2 regions of the Virgibacillus xinjiangensis genome follow, and region 1 is predicted to be linked to the other one. Evidence: a T-box and tRNA genes for the amino acid it is inferred to sense, from the RefSeq annotation. Region 1 holds a T-box; the other holds one or more tRNA genes.
What was found. The T-box of region 1 lies ahead of glyQ (glycine--tRNA ligase subunit alpha). A T-box ahead of a tRNA ligase gene usually reads a tRNA of that ligase, here a tRNA-Gly.

Region 1 (6,869 bases):
TTGGTTCAAAAATGGTGATTACAGGCGATGTCACACAAATCGATTTGCCGAAGGGTATGAAGTCTGGTCTGCAGGTTGCCAAGCAGCTTCTCCAGTCCGTCAAAGGCATTTCGTTCATAGATTTGGATCCGAGTGATGTCGTCCGGCACCCATTGGTTCAGCGAATCATAGAAGCCTATGATATCCATAAATGAACAGGTTGATGCAAAGGCCCGGTTGACGGGTCTTATTTCTGTTTTAGGAGATGATAAATATGGGGAGCCCCTCATATTTTAAAGGACGGAAATTGTTTTGGTTTAAGATCGGCTGAAAAGGGAATCAACTATAAACAATAGTTAACATCAGAATGTAGTCACATACAGGTTTTCCATGGAATAGTTATATTTGCAGGGTACGGATAACCATGGTATAAGGAGGCAAACAGATGCATATTGACTTTCATGATACAACCAATACAGTAGAACCTGATCATATCGACCTACTGCAAAAATTACTTGATTATACAGCAAAGACGGAAAACATCCCACAGGAAGCGGAGATATCTGTCAATTTCACTGATAATGATGAGATTCAAGAATTGAACCGTAATTACCGGCAGAAAGATAAACCTACAGACGTCATATCATTCGCACTTCAGGAAACAGTCGAAGGTGAGCCTGAAATCTCCGGTGACGATGGACCGTTGATTCTAGGAGATATTGTCATCTCTATTGACAAAGCAAAAGAACAGGCAGAAGAGTATGGTCATTCCATTGAAAGAGAATTGGGATTTTTGGCTGTCCATGGTTTGTTGCATCTTCTGGGTTATGATCATATGGAGAAAGAAGACGAAAAAAAGATGTTCTCCAGACAGGAAGATATTCTGGGTGAGTTCGGTGTGGAACGCTAATAAAAAGGGAATCGGCTTTTCTCATGCATGGGCAGGGATTCGGCACACGGTGAAAACGGAAATGAATTTCCGGTTTCACTTAGTTGCAACGGCATCTGTCATAGCTGCCGGCTTTTTCCTTCAAATCTCCCGGCTGGAATGGGCAGTGATTGTATTAGCGGTTGGTTTTGTGCTGGCCGCTGAAGTAGCCAATACTGCCGTGGAAAAACTGGTGGATTATCTAAAACCTGATATACACCCATCAGCCAAAGCTATCAAGGATATGGCCGCCGGCATGGTTTTGCTCTCGGCCATCAGCGCATTGGTCATCGGCTTGCTGATCTTCCTTCCCAAGCTTTATGTACTGTTCCGATGAGCCCTGTTGACATGTTGACAGGGTTTTATTCATATGTCCATAAGCATAAGATGTTGTGATTTCTACCTGAAATAGAGCATTTTTTTAAAGGTTTTGTCGTATTTGTGAAATAAGGAATTATTTGTAGTAAGATTGAGATAAAAGAGGACGTCATGGAGGAAATAATATGGAAACCAACTTCAAATCAGGATTCATTTCAATTATCGGCAGACCGAATGTCGGAAAGTCCACCTTCATGAACAAGGTGATCGGACAAAAAATAGCCATTATGAGTGATAAACCACAGACAACGAGAAATAAGATACAAGGCGTCCTGACTGAAAAAGACGCCCAAATGGTTTTTATCGATACGCCGGGCATCCATAAACCAAAACATCGGCTCGGGGATTTCATGGTGAAAGTGGCAGAAGATACGTTGAATGAAGTGGATGCAATTCTGTTTATGATCAATGCACAAGAGGGTTACGGTCGTGGAGATCAGTACATCATCGACCGCCTCCAACAGGTCAACCGTCCTGTTTTCCTTGTGATTAATAAGATTGATCTCATTCATCCAGATGATTTATTTGCCATGATTGCTGAGTATAAAGAAAGATATGACTTTAAGGAAATCATCCCAATCTCCGCACTCGAAGGAAATAATGTTGATCGCCTGCTTGAAGTGGTCAAGGGTTATTTACCAGAAGGGCCACAATATTATCCAGAAGATCAGGTTACAGACCATCCTGAGAGATTTGTCATTTCCGAGCTTATCAGAGAAAAAGTCCTTCATTTGACAAAAGAAGAAATACCTCATTCGATAGCGGTAGTTATCGAAAACATCGAGGAGAGAGAGTCTGAGAAAGTGCTGATTCAGGCAACAGTGGTAACTGAAAGAAAATCACAGAAAGGCATCCTGATAGGAAAGCAGGGTAGTATGCTGAAGAAAATCGGCCAGGATGCAAGAAAAGATATTGAGGCATTGCTCGGATCCAAAGTCTACTTAGAGCTATGGGTAAAGGTGAAGAAAGATTGGAGGAACAGGCAAAACCAGCTGCATGAGTATGGTTTTAGAAGTGATGAATATTAACCCTGGTAAATTTTAATATTCATTGTTTCAAGCTCTGGGGGAAATCTATAGGTGCGTAACATTTTCAAACAAAATTGAAAGGTGGGGTTTCTTGTGATTGATACATGGAAATTTTTCAGTCAAACGGGAAACATTGAAACCTATTTGCTGATGAAGGAACTGGAGAACACCTCTTCATCCGATGATTGGCAGCAAAGTGAAAATGAAGAAGCGACCACAGAGGAAACAAACGTATAACCATGCGCTGGCCTCTTTCGGGGAAGGTTCAGCCAACCGAAATGGCTGGAAAGGAAGGGAACCATAGTGCTTGAAAAAATCGACGGGATCATCATTAAAACTGCAGATTATGGGGAGACACATAAAATAGTCACCATAATGAGTAAGAAACTAGGCAAGTTCTCGGCCATTGCGAAGGGGGCAAAAAAGCCCAAAAGCAGAATGGCGGCAGTGACACAGCCATTCATCCTTGGTCAATTTTTCGTGTACCTCAGCAAGGGGCTGAGCACTCTTCAACAGGGGGAAGTCATTCATTCTTTCCGTCCCATCCGAGAAGATATTATAAAAACTGCGTATGCAGCATATATTTCAGAAATGACGGAGAAGCTGGTTGATTCGCAAACACCGGATCCATCTTTGTTCGATCAACTCCATCAAACTTTGGAATGGATTGAGCAACAAGAGGATGCAGAAGTTCCCGTCATGATGTATGAATTAAAACTTTTTGCAAGAGGGGGATTCGCCCCGTCCGTCGACAGATGTGCGCTGTGCGGAGGGAACGAGCCTCCTTTTTCCTTTTCTGTTGCAGAGGGGGGGCTTCTATGCAGGAAGTGCAGAAGTCTGGATCCAGAAGCGATTTCATTAACAGACCCGGCTGCCAAACTGCTTTACATCTTTGCACATGTTGGCCTGGAACGTGTTGGCAGGATTTCAGTCAAACCAGAGAATAAACGGCTGATCCGACAACTTCTGGATGTCTATTATGAACAGTATGGCGGGTATTATCTGAAAACGAAAAAGTTCCTTGCACAACTGGACAAGTTGAAATAGTATACTGTTGACATCTTTTCAGCAGATAGAGTAAGATAATGTACATATGAGAAATGAAAGTGTTGCTATGAAAGAGATTAGTACCTGTTGTAACCCATTCAGAGCGAGTCCGGGATAGTGTAAGCCGGGTGGTGGGACGGCTGGGAAGGCACTCTTGAGCAATTTAGATGAAAGTGGTTCTTCCACGGGAAGGGCAAATAGGGTGGAACCGCGGGTAGAACCCGTCCCTATGTCTGTAAAGATACAGACATAGGGACGGGTTTTATTATTACCAAAATAATGGAGGTTGGAACATATGAACATTCAGAACATGATCTTAACATTGCAGAATCATTGGTCGGAACAAAATTGCATTCTTATGCAAGCCTATGATGTAGAAAAAGGGGCAGGCACCATGTCTCCGATGACTCTTTTGAGGAGCCTTGGTCCTGAACCATGGAATGTAGCATATGTGGAACCGTCCCGTAGGCCTGCGGACGGTCGCTATGGGGATAACCCTAACCGACTTTATCAGCATCACCAGTTCCAGGTGATCATGAAGCCATCTCCCGAGAATATCCAGGAACTCTATTTGAAATCCTTGGAAAAGCTGGGAATTGACCCATTGAAGCATGATATTCGGTTTGTGGAGGATAATTGGGAAAATCCTACCCTGGGAGCTGCTGGACTTGGATGGGAAGTATGGCTTGATGGAATGGAAATAACTCAATTCACCTATTTTCAACAGATCGGCGGTTTGGAAGCGGACCCTGTTTCTGTTGAAATCACATATGGGATCGAACGTCTTGCTTCTTATATTCAAGACGAAGAAAATGTCTTTGATCTTGAATGGACAGACGGTGTCACTGTCAGCGATATTTTCTATCAGCCGGAATATGAGCATTCCAAGTATACGTTTGAAGAATCTGATACAGACATGCTATTCCAGCTCTTTTCCATGTATGAAAACGAGGCACGGAGAACCATGGAAAAAGGTCTTGTTTTCCCCGGGTATGATTACGTATTAAAATGCTCCCATACCTTTAATCTACTGGATGCAAAAGGTGTTATATCGGTGACAGAACGTACCGGCTATATATCCAGAATTCGAAACCTGGCCAGAAATATTGCCAAAGCATATGTTGCTGAAAGAGAAAGACTAGGGTTTCCTATGCTGAAAGATAAAAAGGAGGAGATGTAGATGGGAAAAGATGTCTTATTGGAAATCGGTCTGGAGGAACTGCCGGCTCGGTTTGTAGATGACGCGGAAGAGCAGCTAGCCGTAAAAACAGAAAAATGGCTGGACGAATTGCGAATCGAGCATGGTTCGGTCACCTCTTTTTCTACTCCAAGGCGTCTGGCAGTTTTAGTAAAGGACGTGGCTGAAGAGCAAACATCCATAAGGGAAGAAGCAAGAGGCCCAGCCAAAAAAATTGCCATAGATGAAGATGGCAATTGGACAAAGGCAGCTATAGGGTTTACGAAAGGTCAAGGGAAGACAGTAGAGGATATATATACGAAGGAAATTAAAGGGACAACCTATATATTCGTGGAAAAACATATTGAAGGTTCCGAAACAAGGGAGCTTCTACCGGAATTGCGAGACATTATCACTTCTATACAGTTTGGCAAAAATATGCGTTGGGCAGATGAAACATTAAAATATGCCAGGCCGATCCGGTGGATTGCAGCATTATATGGGCAAGAGGTTATTCCCTTTGCATTGACAGGTGTCCAAACAGGGAACAAGACATTCGGCCATCGATTCCTAGGGCAAGAGATAACGATTGAAAAACCAGACAGCTATGTCGATGCTCTAAGAGAACAGTACGTTATCGTTGATTCTGAAGAAAGAGAGCGCCTGATACGCGATGGGATCAGCGACATAGAAGAACAGAAAAGTTTCCAAATCCCTATAGATGAAGATCTGATGAAAGAAGTTCGGAATCTGGTAGAATACCCGACCGTGTTCACCGGGGCTTTCGAAAGCCAGTTTTTGGAACTGCCACCGGAAGTGTTGATAACTTCCATGAAGGAACACCAGCGCTATTTCCCTGTGAAAACGGAGGAAGGACAGCTACTTCCTTATTTTATCGGAGTCAGGAATGGCGATGACCGCTATTTGGACACCGTTGCCAAAGGGAATGAAAAAGTGCTTCGTGCCAGATTATCCGACGCCCGGTTCTTTTTCGAAGAAGACCAGAAAAATTCCATTAACTTTTATCTTAAGAAGCTTCAACGAGTGGTTTTCCAAGAGAAATTAGGAACCTATCATGACAAAGTCGAGCGGATAACCAAAATCACTAGGAAGCTGACAGAATTACTTGGGTTGGGTAAGGCTGATGCTCAAACCGCTGTAAGGGCGGCTGAAATATGTAAATTTGACCTGATGACGAACATGGTTAATGAATTCACCGAATTACAAGGAACCATAGGAGAAAAGTATGCTCGGAGCAAGGGCGAGGAAGAGGCAGTTGCGCAGGCGGTCGGTGAACACTACATGCCAAAGCAAGCGCACGGTGACCTTCCGACTACGGTTCCTGGTTCAGTGGTCAGTCTTGCAGATAAATTGGATACCATTGTCGGATGTATCTATGTAGGCCTTGTACCGAGCGGGAGTCAAGACCCATATGGGCTGAGGCGCCAGGCAGCAGGAATATTGCGTATTCTGCAACAAAACCAGTGGGATATTTCTGTGGAGAGTTTATTGGGACTGACTCAGGAGCTGTATCAAACACTGGATCTCGACCTGGAAAATGCTGATAATGGGGCAGATGAGCTGCAGGAGTTTTTCAAATTGCGTGCATCCTTCCTGATGAAGGAAATGGGTGTCGAGCAGGACATTGTGCAATCTGTCATTCATAAGGAAATCGGTGTGATTGATTATACCTTTGCGAAGGCTGCAATACTTTCCGAAAAACGCACGGATGAATCATTTAAAGTAGTCCAGGAAGCATTGACACGTGTTTTGAATCTCGCTGGCAAAACAGCAGAGACACATGTGAATCCAGATTACTTTGCTAGCAATTCTGAACATGCATTGTATAAAAAGTTGCAGGAGATCGTTGATCCTTTTTGGAGAGCAAACGAGGGGAAAGATGGGGAAAAAGCAATAGATCTTCTGGCTGAACTGGCAGAACCCATTCACTCCTTCTTTGACCACAATATGGTCATGGCGGAGGATCAACAGGTTAAGAACAACCGTCTAGCTTTAGTAAATTCCATTGCTGTATTGGTGAATGAGTATGCAGATCTTAGGACCATCGAATGGAAACAGAGCTTTTAACAATGATTCCTTTCCTTTTCACTATTATATAAGATATAATAATGGTCAATAAGTATGTCATATTTGATCGTTGGGTGGTGAAAAGGTGGAACTATCGAACAGGCAGGAACAGATAATCGAGATAGTAAAAGAAAATGGACCCATAACTGGTGAAAAGATAGCTGACCAACTCAGTCTAACCAGAGCGACATTGAGACCTGACCTGGCTATTCTTACGATGGCCGGTTTCCTTGATGCCAGGCCC
Region 2 (6,869 bases), on a different contig from region 1:
GATACCTCATCAAGGAATGCAGCATTGGCATTGGTCAGCCGTTTCAGCTTCTGGTTCTCCGAAAGCTTATAGAAATTGCAAGGGTCTGTCGGTGTGCTGATCCCCAGAATGAATGCACCTGTCTTGCCGTGATAGGAAAACCCGAAGACATGGTTATCTTCCTGATAGAGAAGGTTCAGATCTTTTTCCAATGTTGCCTGATACAGTCCGGTTGCTCCATGGTCGGTGGCAAGGAAGTATAGGGAACTGGCGTCCTTGCTCCAGACAGGTGATGCATTGGATTCTCCGAGTCTTGTATCACCGATCAGTACATCGCCCAGCTGCATATCCCATTCATTGCTAAGACAAATGCGTTCCCCTGTTTCCAGGTCATGGACAAACAGTTCATTCAATGTTGCTCCATCAAACTCGAAACCATGCCCCAAGTAGGCCACTTTCTTTCCATCGGGGGAGAAGGAGGCGCTATGATAGCTCCCTTTGCTGTTTGTAAGTTTTGTAATCTCTTTGGATGCTAGATTCAGAATGAATAGATCATTGCTCAGCTCGTAATCCGGATCCTTTCCGAGGTTGGCTGCAAGCAATAATTGCTGACCATCGGGTGAGATGCCTTGCAGGCCATGATCTGCGTCCTCGTTTGTCAACTGGGTGAAGGTGTTTGTATCCAGATGAAGCTGGACCAGCTGGGTTCGTTTGTTGTCATGGAACCCTTTGGCATCCGACTTATATTTCAGCCGACTGACGACAAGCGGCTGGTTCTGCTTTTTCTTTGCTTCTTTCTGTCGTTCTTCTTTCGTCTGTTCTTTTTGACTGGAGACATCATCATCTGGGTCCAATGGGGCGCTGAAAATAATGGACCGGCCGTTTTCTGCCCACTCCGGATTCATGGCTCCGTGTTTGAAGGTGGTCAGCTGTCTTGCTTCACCGCCCTTTGTGGAGAGGATCCATATCTGCGGCAGCCCCGAACGCTTCGATTGGAAGGCGGCTTTTAATCCGTCGGGGGAGAAGCGCAGGTGGCTGTTTTTGTTATCACCGAACGTCCACTGAACAGGGGCGGCATCTCCGAGTTGATGGTAATGGATATGGGAGATGTATTCTTGGTCATCGTTCACTGTGGTGGAAGTGTAGGTATATGCTTTGCCGTCTGGTGTGAACTGTGGGTCACTGAATACTTCCAGGCGGGTGAAATCTTCTGTTTGGATGGCACGTTTGTTTTCTGGCATGGAATGATCCTCCAATTGGTAAGTGATTGTATGTACAGTTTAAACTGCTTCGATTGACGAATCAATTAAATTATTTGAAGATTGCAAGGATGGAGTGGCTATGATCTGCGGAAATACCCTGCGCTTTCCGCGGACTCCCTACGAGCTACCTCGTGGTGCCTCCTTGGGGATCTCTAAGGCTCGTTATTTCATTGGAGTCTCCGTGGATTTCCTCCGCTAGTAGGTCTGATTCTTTGTTTCTCTTCGTTATGGCAGACGATTCGTGGGAGTGTGCATAGACGATGGAGATAAAAAACTAGCATACCTACCCAGTATGGGGCGGTATGCTAGTTCATTTGTTCGGCATAATGATCTCGTTATTTACTGTCGGCGGAAGATACCGGTTCTTTAATCTCGGTAGAAGCAATTCCGGCATCTTGGTCATAGGCTTGCTGCAACAACCTGGTAATCCGGCCGGGTGCACCGTTTGCGATATCTTTTCCATCGACTTTGGTGATCGGCATGACTTCCGATGTACTGCTTGTCAAAAACAATTCATCGGCATCCTCTATGTCTTCCACATGGAAGGCTTCCTCGATAAAAGGGATTTCCTGCTCTTCTGCAAGGCTCTTCACTTTCATCCGGACACAACCATGGAGTATGTTGTTTGTTGCCGGATGGGTACGGATTTCGCCGTTTTTGACCAAGTATACATTGGATGAGCTGCATTCAGTGACACGGCCGTCTCTGTGAAGGATGGCTTCATCACATCCCTGTTCCTTAGCTTCCTGTTTTGCCAGGACATTCGGGAGCAGGTTCAAGCTCTTGATATAACAGTTCTCCCAGCGGATATCACGTTGGGTGATCACTGGTACACCATTTTTCAGCTTTTCTTCCGCACGTGGCAACTGCTGTACATAGGCATAGATGTTTGCCGGTACATCTGCAGGGAAAACATGATCCCGTGGTGCAGAGCCGCGAGAGACCTGCATATACATCTTGCCATCTTCTTTCATCTCATTCTTTTCTAATAGTTCCAACAGGAGGTCGGTCACTTCCTGCTTGGTGAACGGCAGTTCGATTTTTACGGCTTCTGCCGAGCGGAAGAGACGATCCACATGCTCTTCCAGCAGATAATACCTTCCATTATAGATACGGATCACTTCGTAGATACCGTCTCCAAATTGGAGGGCACGTTCCTGATAAGGGTATGTCAGGTCATCGCGGTGGGTGTAACTTGTCTGTGATAAAATGATTGGATAAACAGCCATGATTCAAATTCCTCCTTAAACATATCAATATTCTATAACGTATCTCCAGCAATGTAAACGGACTTTACTACAAAACTGAAATATTTCTGAAATTGCAACCAGTTAAAGAAAAGGTAATTTTTTGGTAAAAAAAGTCGAAATATCCCTTGTGTTTTTATGACTACCACGTTATAATAATATTTGTCGTCGCAAACAAGGCAGTCGACGTAATACATATCATCCATCTTAGGTGGAATTGATAAAAAGTAAATCATCTTACAAAATGCGGGTGTAGTTTAATGGTAAAACCTCAGCCTTCCAAGCTGATGACGAGGGTTCGATTCCCTTCACCCGCTCCATACATATGTCATAACGCAGTGTTCTGTAGTAAGCTACGGGGCGTTGCGTTTTTAATTTACCTAAAGTTCTTCCACTCTTGTCTACACCACTTGAATTCCCCATTTGCCGCATAGTATTCTGTAAGAAACAACGATATGATTGAGGGATATGAATGAAGAATTTATTGCAGCAATTAAAACAGATTGATCATAAAGGATACAAAGCTTATAAGAGCATCCAAGGAAATTACAGTTTTGGAGATTTCCGTTTGTATATAGATTATGTACAAGGGGACCCGTTCGCGACTCCATCCAAATTGCGGCTGGAAATCCCGGCTGCCAAGCGTCCGGTGAAAAAGGAATGGCTCCGGACCTATTCCAGGAAGACAGCAGCTGAAGATGCAGTCGCCCGCAGTGTGAATAGAGCGGTCGCCAAAGGCGGCTTCTTCATCAAAGGCTCGGGAAAAAGCGGTATGATCCTATTTGACGCTCCAGGCCAAGAAATGCTTGAACGGAGCGCTGTACAGATCAGCGACACGTCCATCACGGTCTGCATCTCTGTCGGACTGCCTGCGAATGGACGCAAAATCAATGGAAGTGAGGCAGAAAAGCTGTTCGCTAAGGCCCTGCCGGCGATTATCAAGGATTCTGTCATGAGCATTTCCGATGATGATATTCAGCAGGCTGTGGAGCTTGCGGATCAGCAGGATGCCATTCGAGAGAAAATGAAGCAGGAAGGCTGGGTTGCTTTCCTGGCCAATGGATCCATCTTGCCGCGGGAAAGCGGAATTAGCAATCGTCCGCTGAAAAAGGCAGTAGCATTCCAAAGCCCGGCAGAGGATGAGGTAGAAATCGACATCCCACACCGGAAAGAGCCTGTAAAAGGAATGGCCATCAAGAAAGGCATCACCTTGATTGTCGGCGGCGGCTATCATGGGAAAAGTACAATGCTGGAAGCTATTGAACGAGGCGTCTATTCCCATACGGCCGGTGATGGCAGGGAATTCGTACTGACTGACCCGGATGCGGTAAAAATCCGGGCAGAAGACGGCCGGCAGGTCACCGGAGTGAATATTTCTCCGTTCATCAATAACCTTCCGCATCGCCAGGACACTGGGTTTTTCTCTACGGAAAATGCAAGCGGAAGCACATCACAGGCTGCCAATGTAATGGAGGCGCTGGAAGCTGGTGCGACTACTTTGATGGTGGATGAGGACACGAGTGCGACCAACTTCATGATCCGCGACCACCGGATGCAGCAATTGGTCAGCAGAAATAAGGAGCCGATCACCCCGTTCATCGACAAAATCAGGCAGTTGCGTGATGAACTGGATGTGTCGACGATCATGGTAATGGGTGGTTCTGGTGATTATTTCGATACAGCAGATACCGTCATCATGCTGGATGAATATGTTCCCTACAATGTGACAGAGCAAGCGAATGCCATCATGGAGGAATATCCGCTTGAGAGGGATGCAGCTGTCGAAGAAGGATTCGGCACTATTTCTGCCCGCTATTTCCAACGGGGCTCCCTCCAGACGAAGAAAGGCAAACGGGAAAAGACCCAGGCGAAAGGCCTGTATAAAATCCTGATGGGAAAAACGGATATTTCCTTCGAGAATACAGAGCAGCTTGTCGATCCGTCCCAAACCCGCATGATTGCAGAAATCATTCAGTATTTGGACCGGACGGATGGACTCGGCGGGAAGTCCCTGCATGAACTGTTGGACGGAATCGAGAGACAGATGGACCGTGATGGTCTGGCCTCTTTCACTACCTTCCGGCAACAGCATCCAGGTGATATTGCCCGACCGAGAAGGTATGAAATAGCAGCAGTGCTCAACCGTATGCGGACAGCAAAGGTCGAGCATAAATAATAAAATTGGGAAAGGAGCGGGGCCGATGCGTACCGAACAACTGAAACAGGAGATCATTGAATACAGCAAGAAAATAGGTATCGACAAGATCGGCTTTGCTTCTGCAGATGTATTCGGGGAATTGAGGGAGCGATTGAGACGCCAGCAGGAACTTGGGTATCAATCCGGCTTTGAAAAAGGTTCCGTGGAAGAAAGGACCGAACCGGAACGCCTGCTCCCTGAAGCACAGTCCATCATCTCCATCGCTCTTGCCTATCCGTCGAGGATGAAGGGAGCACCGAAGAGTACGAAAGAGGAGCGGAGAGGTCTGTTTGCCAGAGCCTCCTGGGGGACGGATTACCATGACGTCCTCCGTGACCGATTGGAGAAGCTGTCAGCATTCATTAAAGAAAAAGTTCCGGAAACCTCCAATAAAGTGATGGTAGATACTGGCGAATTGTCGGACCGTGCAGTGGCAGAGCGTGCCGGAATCGGATTCAGCGGCAAGAATACATCCATCATCACCCCAGAATTCGGATCCTTTGTCTACCTTGGGGAATTGATCACCAATATCCCTTTCGTTCCCGATGATCCGGTAGAAGACAGTTGCGGGGAGTGCACCAAGTGTATGGATGCTTGTCCAACAGGTGCCTTGGTGGAAGGCGGACAGCTTAATGCACAGCGATGTATCGCCTTCCTGACCCAGACGAAGGATTTTCTTCCGGATGAATTCCGTACGAAAATCGGCAACAGGGTATATGGTTGTGACACCTGTCAGATGGTATGCCCGAAAAATAAGCAGGTTGATTTCCATCTTCATGAGGAATTCGAACCGGAACATGATGTGGCCAAACCCAAGCTGAAGCCGATGCTCCGGATTTCCAACCGGGAATTCAAGGACACCTTCGGGCATATATCCGGTTCCTGGCGCGGAAAGAAGCCGCTCCAGCGGAATGCCTTGATTGCTCTTGGCCATTATAAAGATAAGACGGCGGTCGAAGAGATGATTGCGGTCATGAACAATGATCCTCGGCCGGTGATCCGGGGGACGGCCGCCTGGTCCCTCGGCAAAATCGGAACAGAAGAAGCAGTCGAGGCAATTGAAATGGCGATGCACAAAGAGTCGGACGACAGGGTCCTTACAGAGATGCAGAAGGGACTCGATTTTACGTTGGCATCCAAATAACAGGCGTGATACAAGCATCCCCTCCATATACTTGTTGATGGAGGGGATTTTTAATGGAAGCATTGAAGAAGGAGTGGCTCCGTTTCTTTTCAGATGAGAGGAATGAGAACAGCTGGTGGCTGCGCAAAAAGGCACTCTGGAAGAACCGGGGCGCCGAAATCGTACGCATCCACGGACAAGGTGAAAGATACCGCCAGTTCCGTTATGACGGCAACTGTTTCTATCGTTACCTGCTTCATCATACCTTTCTGATCAAACAGAAAGACCGTTTCCATGTCGAAGAGCTGGTGATCCCTTATGAATTCCGTTGGATAAATGGAAAAGTGGAGGACCATCGAGAAGTCCCGAAAAATCCTCAGTCGGAGAGAAAGCTGGATATCCTCCAAAGAGGGGAGGATGCGGGAGAATATCGTTTCACCTATGACCGGATGGCGGCTGTACAGTATGCAGAGCGGTGGTGGAACAGCTATAACCCTGCCTACCGCACGTTCGATGTGGATTGTACCAATTATGTTTCCCAATGCCTGCGGGCTGGTGGCGCCCCCATGCATGGCCAGCCGGCCCGTGACCGCGGGTGGTGGTATAGTGGGGACAATTGGAGTTACAGCTGGGCCGTTGCCCATTCCCTGCGCTGGTATTTGAGCGGTTCGACGAAAGGGCTGCAAGGCAGAGAAGTGGAAAGCGCAGAAGAGCTGCTCCCTGGTGATATCATCTGCTATGATTTCCAAGGGGACGGCCGTTGGGATCACAACACCATCGTCGTGGCCAAAGATGCCCATGGGATGCCGCTTGTGAATGCACATACCGACAACAGCAGAAACCGTTACTGGTCCTACGAGGATTCCACCGCATGGACGCCGGAAATTACGTACAAATTTTTCCGGATCGGAGCGGATTGATGGTATAATCAATAATTGACGCAATTTCAGCTGATAAGGAGAATGGAACGTGAGTATACATGTCGTATTGTTTCAGCCGGAGATTCCGGCAAACACCGGGAATATATCCAGGACCTGCTTAGGGACAGGGGCAACGCTGCA

Region 2: it encodes a tRNA-Gly, which carries the amino acid that the T-box ahead of glyQ (glycine--tRNA ligase subunit alpha) is inferred to sense. The anticodon was not compared.

The regions. Positions count from the first base shown of each region.
Region 1 is NZ_JBHRSA010000004.1:254,428-261,296, reverse strand. Features, by position in the region: gene ACFOGI_RS02375 (PhoH family protein) at 1-194, shown strand, start outside; gene ybeY (rRNA maturation RNase YbeY) at 425-889, shown strand; gene ACFOGI_RS02365 (diacylglycerol kinase family protein) at 867-1,244, shown strand; gene era (GTPase Era) at 1,411-2,313, shown strand; gene ACFOGI_RS02355 (YqzL family protein) at 2,407-2,550, shown strand; gene recO (DNA repair protein RecO) at 2,617-3,360, shown strand; T-box leader at 3,419-3,592, shown strand; gene glyQ (glycine--tRNA ligase subunit alpha) at 3,656-4,540, shown strand; gene glyS (glycine--tRNA ligase subunit beta) at 4,541-6,625, shown strand; gene ACFOGI_RS02335 (helix-turn-helix transcriptional regulator) at 6,711-6,869, shown strand, end outside.
Region 2 is NZ_JBHRSA010000003.1:136,616-143,484, forward strand. Features, by position in the region: gene ACFOGI_RS00800 (S9 family peptidase) at 1-1,220, opposite strand, end outside; gene dat (D-amino-acid transaminase) at 1,577-2,470, opposite strand; tRNA gene ACFOGI_RS00810 (tRNA-Gly) at 2,735-2,808, shown strand; gene ACFOGI_RS00815 (ABC-ATPase domain-containing protein) at 2,961-4,664, shown strand; gene queG (tRNA epoxyqueuosine(34) reductase QueG) at 4,690-5,829, shown strand; gene ACFOGI_RS00825 (amidase domain-containing protein) at 5,883-6,728, shown strand; gene ACFOGI_RS00830 (tRNA (cytidine(34)-2'-O)-methyltransferase) at 6,778-6,869, shown strand, end outside.